DNA from 2 places in the Streptomyces clavuligerus genome. Region 1 is predicted to be linked to the other one. Evidence: riboswitches for the same ligand, from Rfam matches in the RefSeq annotation. Region 1 holds a riboswitch; the other holds the start of a gene.
What was found. Region 1 has a riboswitch for cobalamin ahead of CRV15_RS22940 (cobalamin biosynthesis protein). Riboswitches for the same ligand answer to the same signal wherever they lie in the genome.
Positions count from the first base shown of each region.

Region 2: linked by a shared signal. The riboswitch ahead of CRV15_RS18325 (ABC transporter substrate-binding protein) and the one ahead of CRV15_RS22940 (cobalamin biosynthesis protein) in region 1 are both predicted to bind cobalamin.

Region 1 covers NZ_CP027858.1:5,442,961-5,449,901, reverse strand. Annotated here, with positions in the region: gene CRV15_RS22960 (alpha/beta hydrolase) at 1-196, opposite strand, end outside; gene CRV15_RS22955 (class II aldolase/adducin family protein) at 978-1,640, opposite strand; gene CRV15_RS22950 (inorganic phosphate transporter) at 1,922-3,184, shown strand; gene CRV15_RS22945 (hypothetical protein) at 3,198-3,419, shown strand; cobalamin riboswitch at 3,527-3,662, shown strand; gene CRV15_RS22940 (cobalamin biosynthesis protein) at 3,770-4,744, shown strand; gene CRV15_RS22935 (cobyric acid synthase) at 4,741-6,312, shown strand; gene CRV15_RS22930 (putative cobaltochelatase) at 6,309-6,941, shown strand, end outside.
Region 2 covers NZ_CP027858.1:4,351,296-4,358,236, reverse strand. Annotated here, with positions in the region: gene CRV15_RS18345 (PLP-dependent cysteine synthase family protein) at 368-1,318, opposite strand; gene CRV15_RS18340 (MoaD/ThiS family protein) at 1,324-1,605, opposite strand; gene CRV15_RS37705 (putative leader peptide) at 1,797-1,901, opposite strand; gene CRV15_RS18335 (ABC transporter ATP-binding protein) at 1,968-2,867, opposite strand; gene CRV15_RS18330 (FecCD family ABC transporter permease) at 2,864-3,916, opposite strand; gene CRV15_RS18325 (ABC transporter substrate-binding protein) at 4,000-4,992, opposite strand; adenosylcobalamin (AdoCbl) riboswitch at 5,016-5,151, opposite strand; gene CRV15_RS18320 (M67 family metallopeptidase) at 5,174-5,596, opposite strand; gene CRV15_RS18315 (amino acid permease) at 5,784-6,941, opposite strand, start outside.

The DNA.
Region 1 (6,941 bases):
CCGCGGCGAGGGTGCGGCTGAGGGTGACGCGGTCCTCGTCGAGGGCGTGGACCGTGAGGCGGGGGTCGCCGGGGAAGGGGCGGTCGGGGGTGGGGCGGAGGATGGCGTCGCTGGTGTGGCGGCCGACGGCGAAGGTGGCTGCGCCGAGGCCCAACAGGGTGGTGGCAGCCGCTGCCGCCGCGGTGACCGGTCGCACTGTTCCAGTGTCGGTGCCGGGTCCGTCCGCTGCCAGTGGACACCCCGGGTGGGGGGCAAGTCGACCCCTTGGGGGTGTGTGGTCCCCTCCGGGGGGGGCGGTGTGGGGCCTGAGGTTGCAGCCTCGTGGGGGTGCCCGAAATTCAGCCTCGCCGACGATTGAGGCGCGGGGGTTCGGGGGCTGGCCCCCGACAACGGGGCCGCGCGGGGGTCCGTCGGCTTGCGCATCAGCCTTGCGTTGGACGCGGGTCCGTCCTCAATCGCCGGACGGGCTTGTTGTGCTCGGGTCGGCCGTATTGGTGCGGGATGTGGGGGCCTCCGGGCTCGACTCCTCAGGGCCGGCAGACCGGACGTCCGACGCAGAGTGCGGGCGGTTCTCCGCCGGTCCCTTCCGGGGACGACCCTGCACCCCCCACCACGGGCAGACGGCCCACTCGGTGCGGGACGTGGGCACACTCCCGCCCGGTGGGAAGGGGGAGCCGCAGGCCCCTCCCGCACGCAGGGGGCACACCCCCGCCCCGGGGGGAGACAGACGGCCCCTTCGGGTCCCGCCAGGGGGATGACCCTGCCCCCACCACGGGGCCGGGCCGTCTCGGTGCCGGCAGCGGGCACACCCCCGCCCGGTGGGAGACGGACGGCCTCGGGTCCCGTCACAGGGGCCAGGCCGCCCGGTGCGGGAAGTGGGCACCGTCCCGCCGGGGGGAGAGTGCCCTGCGCCGCCGTCCCGCGGGACGGCGGCGTCCCGCCCCGGGGGGAGCGCGCGGCCCCTCTGGGGCCGGAGGTCAGCCCGGCTGGCCGTATGTCGAGAGTTTGGACGCGGTCTCCGCGAGCTGCGCGGAGGTGAGGAGCGTCGGGGTGCGGCCCGGGAGGGAGGAGGCGAGGAGCCAGAGGTGGCACATCCATTCGAGCTGGGCCGTGTGGTCGTAGGCCCGGTCGAGGGTGTCGGCGTACACGACCGTCCCGTGATTCCTCAGCAGCGCGGCCGTCCGCCCCTCCAGCGCCCCCGCCAGGTTCCGCGCCAGCTCCTCCGTCCCGTAGAGCGCGTACTCCGCCACCCGCACCGGCCCGCCGAGCGCGGCGGTCATGTAGTGGATCGCGGGCAGCTCCCGCACCAGCGTGGAGACGGCCGTGGCGTGCACGGCGTGGGTGTGGACGACGGCGCGCGCCCCGGTGTGGCGGTAGACCTCCAGATGGAGCGGCAGCTCACTCGTGGGTCCGAGCGTGCCGAGCACCTGCCGTCCGTCGAGGTCGACGCCCACGACGTCGTCCGGGGAGAGCCGGTCGTAGGGCACCCCGCTGGGGGTGACCAGGATCAGTTCGCCGAGCCGGGCCGAGACATTGCCCGATGTGCCCACCACCAGGCCCTCGGCGGCGGTCCTGCGGGCGGTGTCCACCACGGCCCGCCAGGTCGTGTCGATCGCGTCCTGCCGCACGTAATCGGTCATGTGAACGATCCTGTCAGCATCGGGCGCCCGACTACAGAGGGCGACCATCGGGAGACGCGAAACGGCTCACCCGGCAAAGCGGTCAGATCCTTGGAAAAGGTGATGAAAGCCACTTTGATCGGCGTCCATCCCGTCACAGAGGCCCATCCAGCCCCCCGAGAACGGAAGCGGAACCATGATCCTCAGTTGGATCAACCGGGATGCCCGCCTGAGTTCACCTTCCGTTCACTCAGGTTACCTACGTTCGCCGAGCCACTGACGTCCAAAGATTGCCTGGGTAAATGGAACACATCACGCTGCTGCTCGCGATTGTGATCGTGACGGCTCTCGTGTTCGATTTCACGAACGGTTTCCACGACACCGCCAACGCGATGGCGACGACCATCTCGACCGGCGCGATGAAGCCCAAAGCCGCGGTGGCCATGTCCGCCGTGCTCAACCTCGTCGGCGCGTTCATGTCCGTGGAGGTCGCCAAGACGATCTCCAGCGGCATGGTCGACGAGTCAGGCATCACACCAGAAGTGATCTTCGCGGCGCTCGTCGGCGCCATCCTCTGGAATCTCCTGACGTGGCTGGTCGGCCTGCCGTCCAGCTCCTCGCACGCCCTCATGGGCGGTCTGATCGGCGCGACCATAGCCTCGGTCGGCATCAGCGGCGTCAACGGCGGCACCGTCGTCACCAAGGTGCTGATCCCCGCCCTCGCGGCCCCCCTGGTGGCCGGTATCGGCGGTTACCTCGCCGCGAAGCTGACCTACAAGCTCGGCAAGAACATCGACGACAAGACCAGCGCCAAGGGCTACCGCGCGGGGCAGATCGCCTCGGCCGGCCTGGTCTCGCTCGCCCACGGCACCAACGACGCCCAGAAGACGATGGGCATCATCACGCTGGCCCTGGTCGCCGGCGATGTCCTCGCCCCCGGCTCCAACCCGCCCATGTGGGTCATCGTCTCCGCCGGTGTCGCGATCGCCCTCGGCACCTACCTCGGTGGCTGGCGCATCATCCGCACCATGGGCAAGGGCCTGACCGACCTCCAGCCGCAGCAGGGCTTCGCCGCCCAGACCAGCGCCGCGAGCGTCATCCTGGCCTCCTCGAACCTGGGCTTCTCGCTCTCCACCACCCACTCCTGCTCCGGCGCCGTCATGGGCTCGGGCCTCGGCCGCAAGGGCGGTGTGGTCCGCTGGTCCACCGCCACCCGGATGTTCGTCGCCTGGGGTCTGACCCTGCCGGCCGCCGGTCTGGTCGCCGCCCTCTCCGAGCTGGTCACCAAGCAGGGCCCCTGGGGCGTCGGTGTCGTCCTCGCCTTCCTGATCGGCTCCTCCGTCGCGATCTGGGTCTACTCCCGCCGCCAGGTCGTCGACCACACCAACGTGAACGAGGCCGAGACCGCCGAGGAGACGGACGCTCCCGGTGTGGTCACCACCGCCATGGCCGCCGTCACCCCGCCGCCCGCCGGTGTCGTCACCGGTCAGGACGGGTTCCAGAAGACCCCGGCCACCCCGGCCACCGCCCCCGACTCCGGCCCGGCCAGCCCGGCCGCGGTGTAAGGACAAGATCAGCATGAACATCGACTGGGTAGCCCTCGGCTCCGTCTTCGGCGTGAGCCTCCTGGCCACCGTGACCATCGCGGGCCTCTTCGTCCTCGGTCTCGTCGGCCTCAGCAAGCAGGAGATCGCCTCCGCGCAGGGCGGCTCGGCCGTCCTCGCCCGCACCAGCGCCTACCTCTGCTTCGCGCTCTGCGCCGTCGCGGTCAGCTTCGGGATCTACCTGATCGTCACCTGACGAGCGGCGCGACAGCCGAACGAAAAGGGCCGGGCATCCCCCAGGGACGCCCGGCCCTTCCGTGTGCCCGCGCACCCCGCCGTCGCAGGTCAACGGCAGGTTGACGGCTGTTCTCACAGCGTGGTGGACTGCCGGGGCCAATGGGCGGCAGCAGAGGAAGCCGGTGCGAATCCGGCGCGGTCCCGCCACTGTCACCGGGAACCCCCGGAAGCCAGGAACTCTCGCCGCCGATCACGTCGAACCAGGGCGCGGACACCCTGAGTGAGGACATATCGCCATGCCCGGCCCCGACCCCACCCCCGTCGCCCCGGCGGCCCTCTCGTGCGCCCCCGGAACCGGTGGCTGAGCCGGTGCGGGCCGAACGGATCTTCGTCTGCGGCGCCGCCGCGGGCATCGCCGCCGATCTGCTGCTGGGCGACCCCCGCCGGGGCCACCCCGTCGCCGCCTTCGGGCGGGCCGCCGGGGCCGTCGAGCGGGTGCTCTGGCGCGACCACCGCGGCTGGGGCGCCCTGCACACCGCCGTCTGCGCCGGGGGCACCGCCGCGGGCGCCGCGCTGCTGGCCCGGGGCGCGCGCCGCAGCCCGGCGCTCTCGCTGGCGCTGACCGCCGCCGTGACCTGGTCCGTCGTCGGCGGCACCACCCTGGGCCGGGAGGCCGGGACCATCGGTGCCGCGCTGGCCGAAGGGGACACCGAACGCGCCCGGGCGCGGCTGCCGCATCTGTGCGGCCGTGATCCGCAGGCCCTGGACGAGCGGGGGATGGCCCGCGCCGTGGTGGAGTCCGTGGCCGAGAACACCTCCGACGCCGTCGTCGGCGCGCTGGTGTGGGGCGCGCTCGGGGGTGTGCCCGGACTCGCCGCGTTCCGCGCGGTCAACACCCTGGACGCGATGGTCGGCCACCGCTCCCCCCGCTACCAGCGCTTCGGCTGGGCCTCGGCCCGGCTGGACGATCTCGCGGGCTGGCCGGGGGCCCGGCTGACGGCCGCCCTCGCGGTGCTCGCGGGCGACGACCCGAAGGGCGCCGTACGGGCCTGGCGGGCCGACGCCCACCGGCACCCCAGCCCCAACGCCGGACCGGTCGAGGCGGCCTTCGCGGGCGCCCTCGGCGTACGGCTCGGCGGGACCCTCGCGTACGGCGGGCGGGTGGAGCACCGCCCGGTGCTCAACGGCGGCGCGGGCCGCCCGGTGGAGATCGCGGACATCGAGCGCGCGGCCCGGCTCTCCCGGCGGGTGGGGCTGCTGGCGCTGGGGGTCAGCGCGGTGGGGCGGCTCGCCGCCGGACACATGCTGCGGACAGCGCGCGGGGGACGGGGAGGGACACGATGACCGGAGGCGGACTGCTCGTCGCGGGCACCACGTCCGACGCGGGCAAGAGCGTCGTCACCGCGGGGATCTGCCGCTGGCTGGTGCGCCAGGGGCTGAAGGTGGCCCCCTTCAAGGGGCAGAACATGTCGCTCAACTCCTATGTGACCCGGGACGGCGCGGAGATCGGCCGGGCGCAGGCGATGCAGGCGCGGGCCGCCCGGGTGGAGCCGACCGCGCTGATGAACCCGGTCCTGCTCAAGCCCGGCGGGGACCGCACCAGCCAGGTCGTGCTGCTGGGCCGCCCGGTGGGCGAGATGGGCGCCCGGGGCTACTTCGGCTCCCCCCAGGCCCCCGGGGACTCCCCCGGACCGCTGCGCGGGGGCGGCCGGGAGGCCCTGTTCGGCACCGTCATGGAGTGCCTGGAGGAGTTGCGCGCCACCCATGACGCGGTGATCTGCGAGGGCGCGGGCAGCCCCGCCGAGATCAATCTGCGGCGTACGGACATCGTGAACATGGGCGTCGCCCGGGCCGCGCAACTGCCGGTGCTCGTCGTCGGCGACATCGACCGGGGCGGCGTCTTCGCCTCGTTCTTCGGCACCACGGCCCTGCTCACGGCCGAGGACCAGCGGCTGGTCTCCGGCTATCTCGTCAACAAGTTCCGCGGCGACGTGTCCCTCCTCGAACCGGGGCTCGACATGCTCCGGGGGCTGACCGGGCGGCCGACGTACGGGGTGCTGCCGTACGCGCACGGCCTCGGCATCGACGAGGAGGACGGGCTCCGGGTCTCGCTGCGGGGCGCGGTCCGCGAGTCCCGGCCGACCCCGCCGGCGGGCGAGGACGTGCTCCGGGTCGCGGTCTGCGCGGTGCCGCTGATGTCGAACTTCACCGACGTCGACGCGCTGGCCGCCGAGCCGGGCGTCGTCGTCCGCTTCGTCGACCGCCCGGAGGAGCTGGCCGACGCCGATCTGGTCGTCGTCCCCGGCACCCGGGGCACCGTCGGCGCCCTGCGGTGGCTGCGGGAGCGCGGACTCGCCCGGGAGCTGGCCCGCCGGGCCGCCGCGGGCCGTCCCGTGCTCGGCATCTGCGGCGGGTTCCAGCTCCTGGGCGAGCACATCGAGGACGGGATCGAGTCCCGCGCCGGGTCCGTGCCCGGTCTGGGGCTGCTGCCCGTACGGGTGCGCTTCCACGCCGGCAAGACGCTGGCCCGGCCGGTGGGCACCGCGCTCGGTGAGCGGGTGGAGGGGTACGAGATCCATCACGGTGTCGCCGACGTCCTGGGCGGCGAACCCTTCCTGGACGGCTGCCGGGTCGGCGCGGTGTGGGGCACCCACTGGCACGGCTCGCTGGAGAGCGACGGCTTCCGCCGGGAGTTCCTGCGGCGGGTCGCGGCGGACGCGGGGCGGCGTTTCGTCCCCGCGCCGGACACCTCGTTCGACGCGCTGCGCGAGGAACAGCTCGACCGGCTCGGCGATCTGATCGAAGAACACACGGACACGGACGCGCTGCTGCGGCTGATCGAGCAGGGCGCGCCCGCCGGACTTCCCTTTGTCGCGCCCGGAGCGCCCGAACTGGTCGAGGAGACCGCATGAGCACCCCGTACCCGTTCACCGCCGTCGTCGGCCAGGACGATCTGCGGCTGGCACTGCTGCTGAACGCCGTCTCCCCACGGGTCGGCGGGGTGCTGGTGCGCGGCGAGAAGGGAACGGCCAAGTCCACCGCCGTACGGGCCCTGGCGGCGCTGCTGCCGCCGGTGGAGACGGTGGCGGCGTGCCGGTTCTCCTGCGACCCCGCCGGGCCCGACCCGCTCTGTCCGGACGGTCCGCACGGCGCGGCCGACGGGGCCGGGGCACGGCCCGCGCGGATGGTGGAGCTGCCCGTCGGCGCCTCCGAGGACCGGCTGGTGGGCGCGCTGGACATCGAACGGGCGCTCGCGGAGGGCGTGAAGGCGTTCGAGCCGGGTCTGCTGGCCGACGCGCACCGGGGCATCCTCTATGTCGACGAGGTCAATCTGCTCCACGACCATCTCGTGGACGTCCTCCTGGACGCCGCCGCGATGGGGGCGTCCCATGTGGAGCGCGAAGGGGTATCCGTCCGGCACGCGGCGCGTTTTCTGCTGGTGGGGACGATGAACCCGGAGGAGGGCGAGCTGCGCCCGCAGCTCCTGGACCGGTTCGGGCTGACCGTCGAGGTCGCGGCCTCCCGGGAGCCCGATCAGCGG
Region 2 (6,941 bases), 1.1 Mb from region 1:
GAGGGCTGGGGGGTGGGTCTGGGTCGTGCGGTCCGTTGAGCGTAAAGCGCAAAAGGGGGTGCCGCCCCTTGGGGGCGGGGCGTTGTGGGGGAACTCACCTGCGCTGTCACCGATTCGGAGGGGGGCGGGGCCGACGCGGGAGCGACCGCCGGAAGAGATCACCGGGAGGGGCCGGACCGGCGGCCCCACCGGGGGCCCTGACCGGGGGAACCGCCGGAAAGCCCGGGGAGCCCCGGACCGGGGAACCACCGGGGTGCCCCGGAGACGGAACCGCCCGCGCCGGGCGGCTCTCCCGCTCGGTGTGAACGGGGGCCGCCCGGCGCGGGCGGGAGACAGCGGGTCGGGGACGATCCGGCGACCGGGCGGATCAGGCCCAGAGCTGGCCCTGAAGGGTCTCGATGGCCGCCTCGGTGGTGGGGGCGGTGTAGACCCCGGTGGAGAGGTACTTCCAGCCACCGTCGGCGACGACGAAGACGATGTCGGCCCGCTCCCCGGCCTTGACCGCCTTGCGGCCGACGCCGATGGCCGCGTGGAGCGCGGCCCCGGTGGAGACCCCGGCGAAGATGCCCTCCTGCTGGAGCAGCTCGCGGGTGCGGGTCACGGCGTCCGCGGAGCCGACGGAGAAGCGGGTGGTGAGCACGGAGGCGTCGTACAGCTCGGGGACGAAGCCCTCGTCGAGGTTGCGCAGCCCGTACACGAGGTCGTCGTAGCGGGGCTCCGCCGCCACGACGCTGATGCCGGGGACGTGTTCGCGCAGATAGCGGCCGACGCCCATGAGGGTGCCCGTGGTGCCGAGGCCCGCGACGAAGTGGGTGATGGAGGGGAGGTCGGCCAGGATCTCGGGGCCGGTGGTGGCGTAGTGCGCGCCCGCGTTGTCGGGGTTGCCGTACTGGTAGAGCATCACCCAGGAGGGGTTCTGCTCCGCCAGTTCCTTGGCGACGCGCACCGCCGTGTTCGACCCTCCCGCCGCGGGCGAGGAGATGATCTCCGCGCCCCACATGGCGAGCAGTTGCCTGCGCTCCTCGCTGGTGTTCTCCGGCATGACGCAGACGATGCGGTAGCCCTTGAGCCGGGCCGCCATCGCCAGCGAGATGCCGGTGTTGCCGGAGGTGGGCTCCAGGATCGTGCAGCCGGGGGTGAGGCGTCCGGCCTTCTCCGCCTGTTCGATCATATGGAGCGCGGGGCGGTCCTTGACCGAGCCGGTCGGGTTGCGGTCCTCCAGCTTGGCCCAGATGCGGACCTCGTCCGACGGGGAGAGCCGGGGGAGCCGGACCAGCGGGGTGTTGCCGACCGCCGCGAGCGGGGAGTCGTAACGCATCGGTCTCAGCGCATTCCGCCGGCGACGGCCGGCAGGATGGTGACGTTGTCACCGTCGCTCAGCTCGGTGGCGATACCCTGGAGGAAGCGGACGTCCTCGTCGTTCAGGTAGATGTTGACGAACCGGCGCAGGTCTCCGCTCTCGTCCACGATGCGGGCTTGGATGCCCGCATGGCGGGTCTCCAGGTCGGCGAGGAGGTCGGCGAGGGTGGTTCCGCTGCCTTCGACGGCCTTCTCCCCGTCGGTGTAGGTGCGGAGGATGGTCGGGATACGAACCTCGATGGCCATGGCGTGGACTCCCGTCGGGAACGGTGGAGAGGCGGCGTGCGCGCGGCTTCTTCCCCCGCGCGAAGGGTGGTGCGTCGGTGTTTCCGGGTCGATACTTCCGGGTCTTCCCGGGATTTTCCGGGCTTTTCCCCAGTGGTTCCTGGTGCCGACCGCGGTACCGGAACGCTCCCCGGGCGGGCCCGGGGCCGGGCTCAGGGACACATCGCGCTGGCGAGACGGCACAGGTCGACATGGAGCCGCGCCACGAGCAGCAGGGTGCCGCCCGGCGTCGTGTCGCTCATGTCGTGGAGAACCATGCGGTCATCGTATCGATTCCCGGTCCGTATCCCGGAAGACCATCTCGTATGTCGGATGGATGCCGCTCACCATGCGGGCGGGAGATAGGTGATCGAGGGTGATCCGGTGGCCGGGTGGACCGTTATGTCCGCCTCGACGCGGTAGACCTCGGCGAGCAGTTCGGGGGTGAACACCTCCTCGGGGGGACCGGCGGCGACGACCCGGCCGGCGGCGAGGACGACGATCCGGTCGCAGTAGTGGGCGGCGAGGTTGAGATCGTGCAGGGCGAGCACGGCCGTGGTGCCGAGCGACCGGACCAGGCCCAGGATCTCCATCTGGTAGCGGATGTCGAGATGGTTGGTCGGCTCGTCCAGGATCAGCAGCGCGGGGCGCTGCACCAGGGCGCGGGCGACCAGCGTGCGCTGGCGTTCGCCGCCGGAGAGGGAGGGGAAGGGCCGGTCGGCGAGGGTGTCGACGGCGAGCCTGGCCAGGGCCTCGTCGACCTGTGCGGCGTCGGCGGCGGTGTCGGGCTCCCAGAACCGCTTGTGCGGGGAGCGGCCCATGGCGACGATCTCCCGTACGGTCAGCTCGAACTCGGCGGGGCTGTCCTGGGGGACGCTCGCGATCCGCCGGGCGCGGGCCCGGGTGCCGAGGGCGAGCAGATCGTCCCCGTCGAGCAGGATCGTTCCGGCGGTGGGGCGCAGGGCGCCGTACACACAGCGCAGCAGGGTGGTCTTGCCGCTGCCGTTGGGGCCGACCAGGCCGACGGTCTCGCCGGGGGCGGCGGTGAGCGCGACGCCGTCGAGGAGGAGGCGGCCCCCGGTGCCGTAGCGCAGCCCGGTCACGTCGAGCGCGGCCCGCGCGGGTCCGGGCTCCGGGAAGGGCGCGGGCGCGGCCGGGGAAACGGGCCCGGTGGAGGGGGCGGCCCCGGCGGGGGAAGCAGGCCCGGTGGGGGAAGCGGACCCGGTGGAGGGCGGAAGGCTCACAGCGCTGCTCCTTGTGCGGTGCGGCTCCGCATCAGCCACAGGAAGAGCGGCCCGCCGATCAGCGCGGTGAGCACGCCGACGGGGATGTCCTGCGGGGACGCGACGGTACGGGCCGCCAGGTCGGCGACGATCAGCGCGGCGGCCCCCGCGAGCGCCGAGACCGGCAGCAGGGCCCGGTGGGTGGCGCCGACCAGCAGCCGGGCGGCGTGCGGCACCATCAGCCCGATGAAGCCGACGGCCCCGCTCGCGGCCACCAGCACGGCGGTGATCAGGGAGGCCAGGACGAACACGGCGGCGCGGAAGCGGGCCACGTCGAGGCCGAGCACGGTCGCGCTCTCCTCCCCCACCAGCATCAGGTCCAGCGGCCGGGAGAGCGCGAACAGCAGCGGCAGCGCGGCGCAGGTGACGGCCGCGGGCAGCCAGACGGTGTCCCAGCGGGCGCTGCCGAGTCCGCCGAGGGACCAGTACAGGGCCTCCCGGAAGTGCTCGGGCCGGGCGGAGGCCACCAGGACCAGGGTGGTCAGGGCGGTGAGGATGTAGGAGACGGTGACTCCCGCGAGCACCAGCCGGGTGCCGGTCATCCCGCCGCCCCTGCTGGCCAGCGCGTAGACGAGGACCAGTGCGCCGAGGGCGCCGAGGAAGGCGCCGACGGGCATGGCGACGGCGGTGGTGACGCCGATGCCGAGGGTGAGGACGAGGACGGCGCCGGTGGACGCCCCGGAGGAGATCCCCAGCAGGAAGGGGTCGGCGAGCCGGTTGCGCACCAGGGCCTGGAGGACGCAGCCGACGACGGCGAGTCCGGCCCCGACGACCGCCCCGAGCAGGACCCGGGGCAGCCGTACCTCGACCACGATGGTGCGGAAGGGGCTGGGCGCGGCGCCGGGCAGCAGGGCCCGGACGACCTCGCCGGGCGGGATGCGGACCGAGCCGAGCGCGAGCCCGGCCACGGCGGCGGCGACGAGGGCGAGCGTCAGCCCGGTGAGGACGGCGGCGCGGCGGAGCCAGGACGCGGCCGGGGCGCCCGGGGCCTTCGGCGACCCGGCGGGCACCGTCCGGAACAACCGCTTCCCCGTCTTCCCCGGCTGCTCGGTGCCCGCCGGTCCCGCCGTCCCCACCGCCTTCACCGGTCGGCTCACCGGTCGAACTGGGCGGACAGCTTGGCGATGGCGTCGGGCGCCCGTACCCCGAGGACCGCGTCCGACAGCGGCAGCACCGCGAAGCGCTTGTTCTTGATCGCGGGAACGTCGCGCAGGGCCGGGTCCCTGAGCAGCCGCTCCTTCTTCTGGGCGACGCTGACGGAGCCGTAGTCGAGGATGAGGACGACCTCCGGCTTGCGGGCCACGACCTCCTCCCAGGTGGCCTCGCCGAACGACTTGTCGATGTCGGCGAAGAGGTTGCGTCCGCCCGCGCGGGTGATCAGCTCATGGCCGATGCCCTTGCCGCCCACGGTGGTGGCGGTCTTGTCCCCGGCGTCGTAGACGAAGACGGGGACGGGCGGCTTCCCGTCGCGCCGCTGCTCGGTCCCGGCGACCGTGGCCCGGGCCTTCGTGATCCACCGCTCGGCGCGCTCGGGGACGCCGAAGGTGCCCCCGACCTCCTCGATCTCCTGGTAGAGATCGTCCATGGTGGTGCGCTTCTCGGTGCAGTACTCCACATTGAGCCTGCTGTCGATGCCGGAGTCCTTCAGGGCGTCGCGGGTGCGGCCGTCCTTGGCGTCGAAGGCGGTGGCGTATCCGCCGTAGACGAAGTCGGGGTTGGCGGCCAGCAGTTTCTCGCGGGAGGGGTACTCCTTGGCGATGACGGGGATGGCCTCGTACGCCTGGCGGTAGCGGGGCAGGACCGCGTCGTCGAGGTAGGCGGTGCCGACGACGGACTTCTCCAGCCCCAGTTCCAGCATGATCTCGGTGACGTGCTGGTTCATGGTGACGACCCGCTGCGGGGCGGCCTTGTAGGTGGTCTTCACCCCGCAGTTGTCGACGGTGTACGGGAAGGGACCGCCGGGGCGGGCGGCCTCGGTCCCTCCCTTCCCGCCGCTGTCGGAGCTGTCGGAGCCGCAGGCGGTGAGCGTGAGCAGCAGGGCGGTGGTCAGGGCGGCTGCGGTGGCAGCGGAACGGCGCCTGGACATGGCGGGGTACGGCCTCCTTGGGGATTTCCACGTCCCCTGTGATGGGAGAAGGGCGGCGGGTCAGTTCCTGACTGCCGGGCCGGGGCCCGGGTCACAGTGGCGGGACCGTGCCGGAGTCACACCGGCTTCCTGGGTCCCGCCGCCCTGCTGTGCAGTAGTGCGGTGCGGTGATCGTACGTGGTCAGTAGGCGTCCACGACCTTGACGTCCTCCTCGGTGACGGTGCCGTCCACGATCCGGAAGGAACGGAACTGGAAGGGCCCGGCGCCGTCGGTGTCCGCCGTGGAGACGAGGACGTAGTGGGCGCCCGGCTCATTGGCGTACGAGAGGTCGGTACGGGAGGGGTATGCCTCGGTGGCCGTGTGGGAGTGGTAGATGATCACGGGCTCTTCGTCCCGGTCGTCCATCTCGCGGTAGAGCGTGAGGAGGTCGGCCGAGTCGAATTCGTAGAACGTGGGCGAGCGGGCCGCGTTCAGCATGGGGATGAAACGCTCGGGGCGTCCGGTGCCCGCGGGGCCCGCGACGACGCCGCACGCCTCGTCGGGGTGGTCGGCGCGGGAGTGCGCCACGATCTGGTCGAAGAGGGCCTTCGTCAGCGTCAGCATGCGGATCAGCATAAGCAGACGAGCTGCGGAAACGTTCCGTCCGAGAGAACCGGGAGCAGGTGCTCCGAGCCTCCGCGGGAACGGGGGAAACGGGAGAGACAGAAGACAAGGGCGGGGCCGTACGGTGTCGTACCGTACGGCCCCGCCCTGGTGTGTCCGGTGCCCGCCCCTCGGGGCGGCCCCGGGGTCAGTCCTTCTTGCTGAAGGCGTCCCCCTGGGGGTTGCGCCGCTTGAGCACCAGATAGGCGACGCCGAGCAGCAGGGCCCAGACCGGGGCCACATAGAGCGAGATCCGGGCGTCCTTGTCGATGCCCATGAGCACGATCACCATGCCGATGAAGGCGAGCGCGAACCAGCTCGTCCAGGGGGCGCCGGGCGCCTTGAACGTGGAGTGCGGCAGCTCACCGCGGTCGGCCTTGGCGCGGTAGCGGATCTGGCAGACCAGGATCATGATCCAGGCCCACATGCCGGAGATGGTGGCGAAGGAGACGATCTTGTTGAACGCCTCGCCGGGCCACTGGTAGTTGATCCAGACACCGATCAGCATCAGACCGGCGGAGAACGTGGTGCCCAGCAGCGGGGTGCCGTTCCTGGTGAGCCGGGTGAAGATCCCCGGGCCCTGTCCGTTGAGCGCGAGGTCGCGCAGCATCCGGCCGGTGGAGTACATGCCGGAGTTGCAGGAGGAGAGCGCGGCGGTCAGCACGACGAAGTTGACGATGGCGGCGCCGACCTGGAGCCCCATCTCGTCGAAGGCGGCGACGAACGGCGAGACCCCGGGCTGGAACTTGGTCCAGGAGACCACCGACAGGATCATGATCAGGGCGCCGATGTAGAAGATCGCGATACGGACCGGGACGGTGTTGATCGCCTTCGGCAGGTTCTTCTCGGGGTCCTTGGACTCACCGGCGGTGACGCCGACCAGCTCGACGGCGAGGAAGGCGAACATCACGATCTGGAGGGTCATCAGGGTGCCGCCGATGCCCTTGGGGAAGAATCCGCCGTCGTCCCAGAGAAGGGTGACGGACGCGGTGTCCCCGGCGTCGGAGAAGCCGATCGTCAGAATGCCCGCACAGATGAGGATCATGCCGATGATCGCGGTGACCTTGACCATCGAGAACCAGAACTCCAGCTCGCCGAAGAGCTTCACGGAGATCAGGTTGGCGCCGTAGAGAATGATCGTGAAGGCGAGCGCGGAGATCCACTGGGGAATGTCCCACCAGTAGGTCATATAACTGGCCGCCGCGGTGACCTCGGTCATTCCGGTGACCACCCAGAAGAGCCAGTAGGTCCAGCCGGTGACGAAGCCCGCGAAGGGGCTGACGAACTCCCGCGCGTAGTCGGAGAA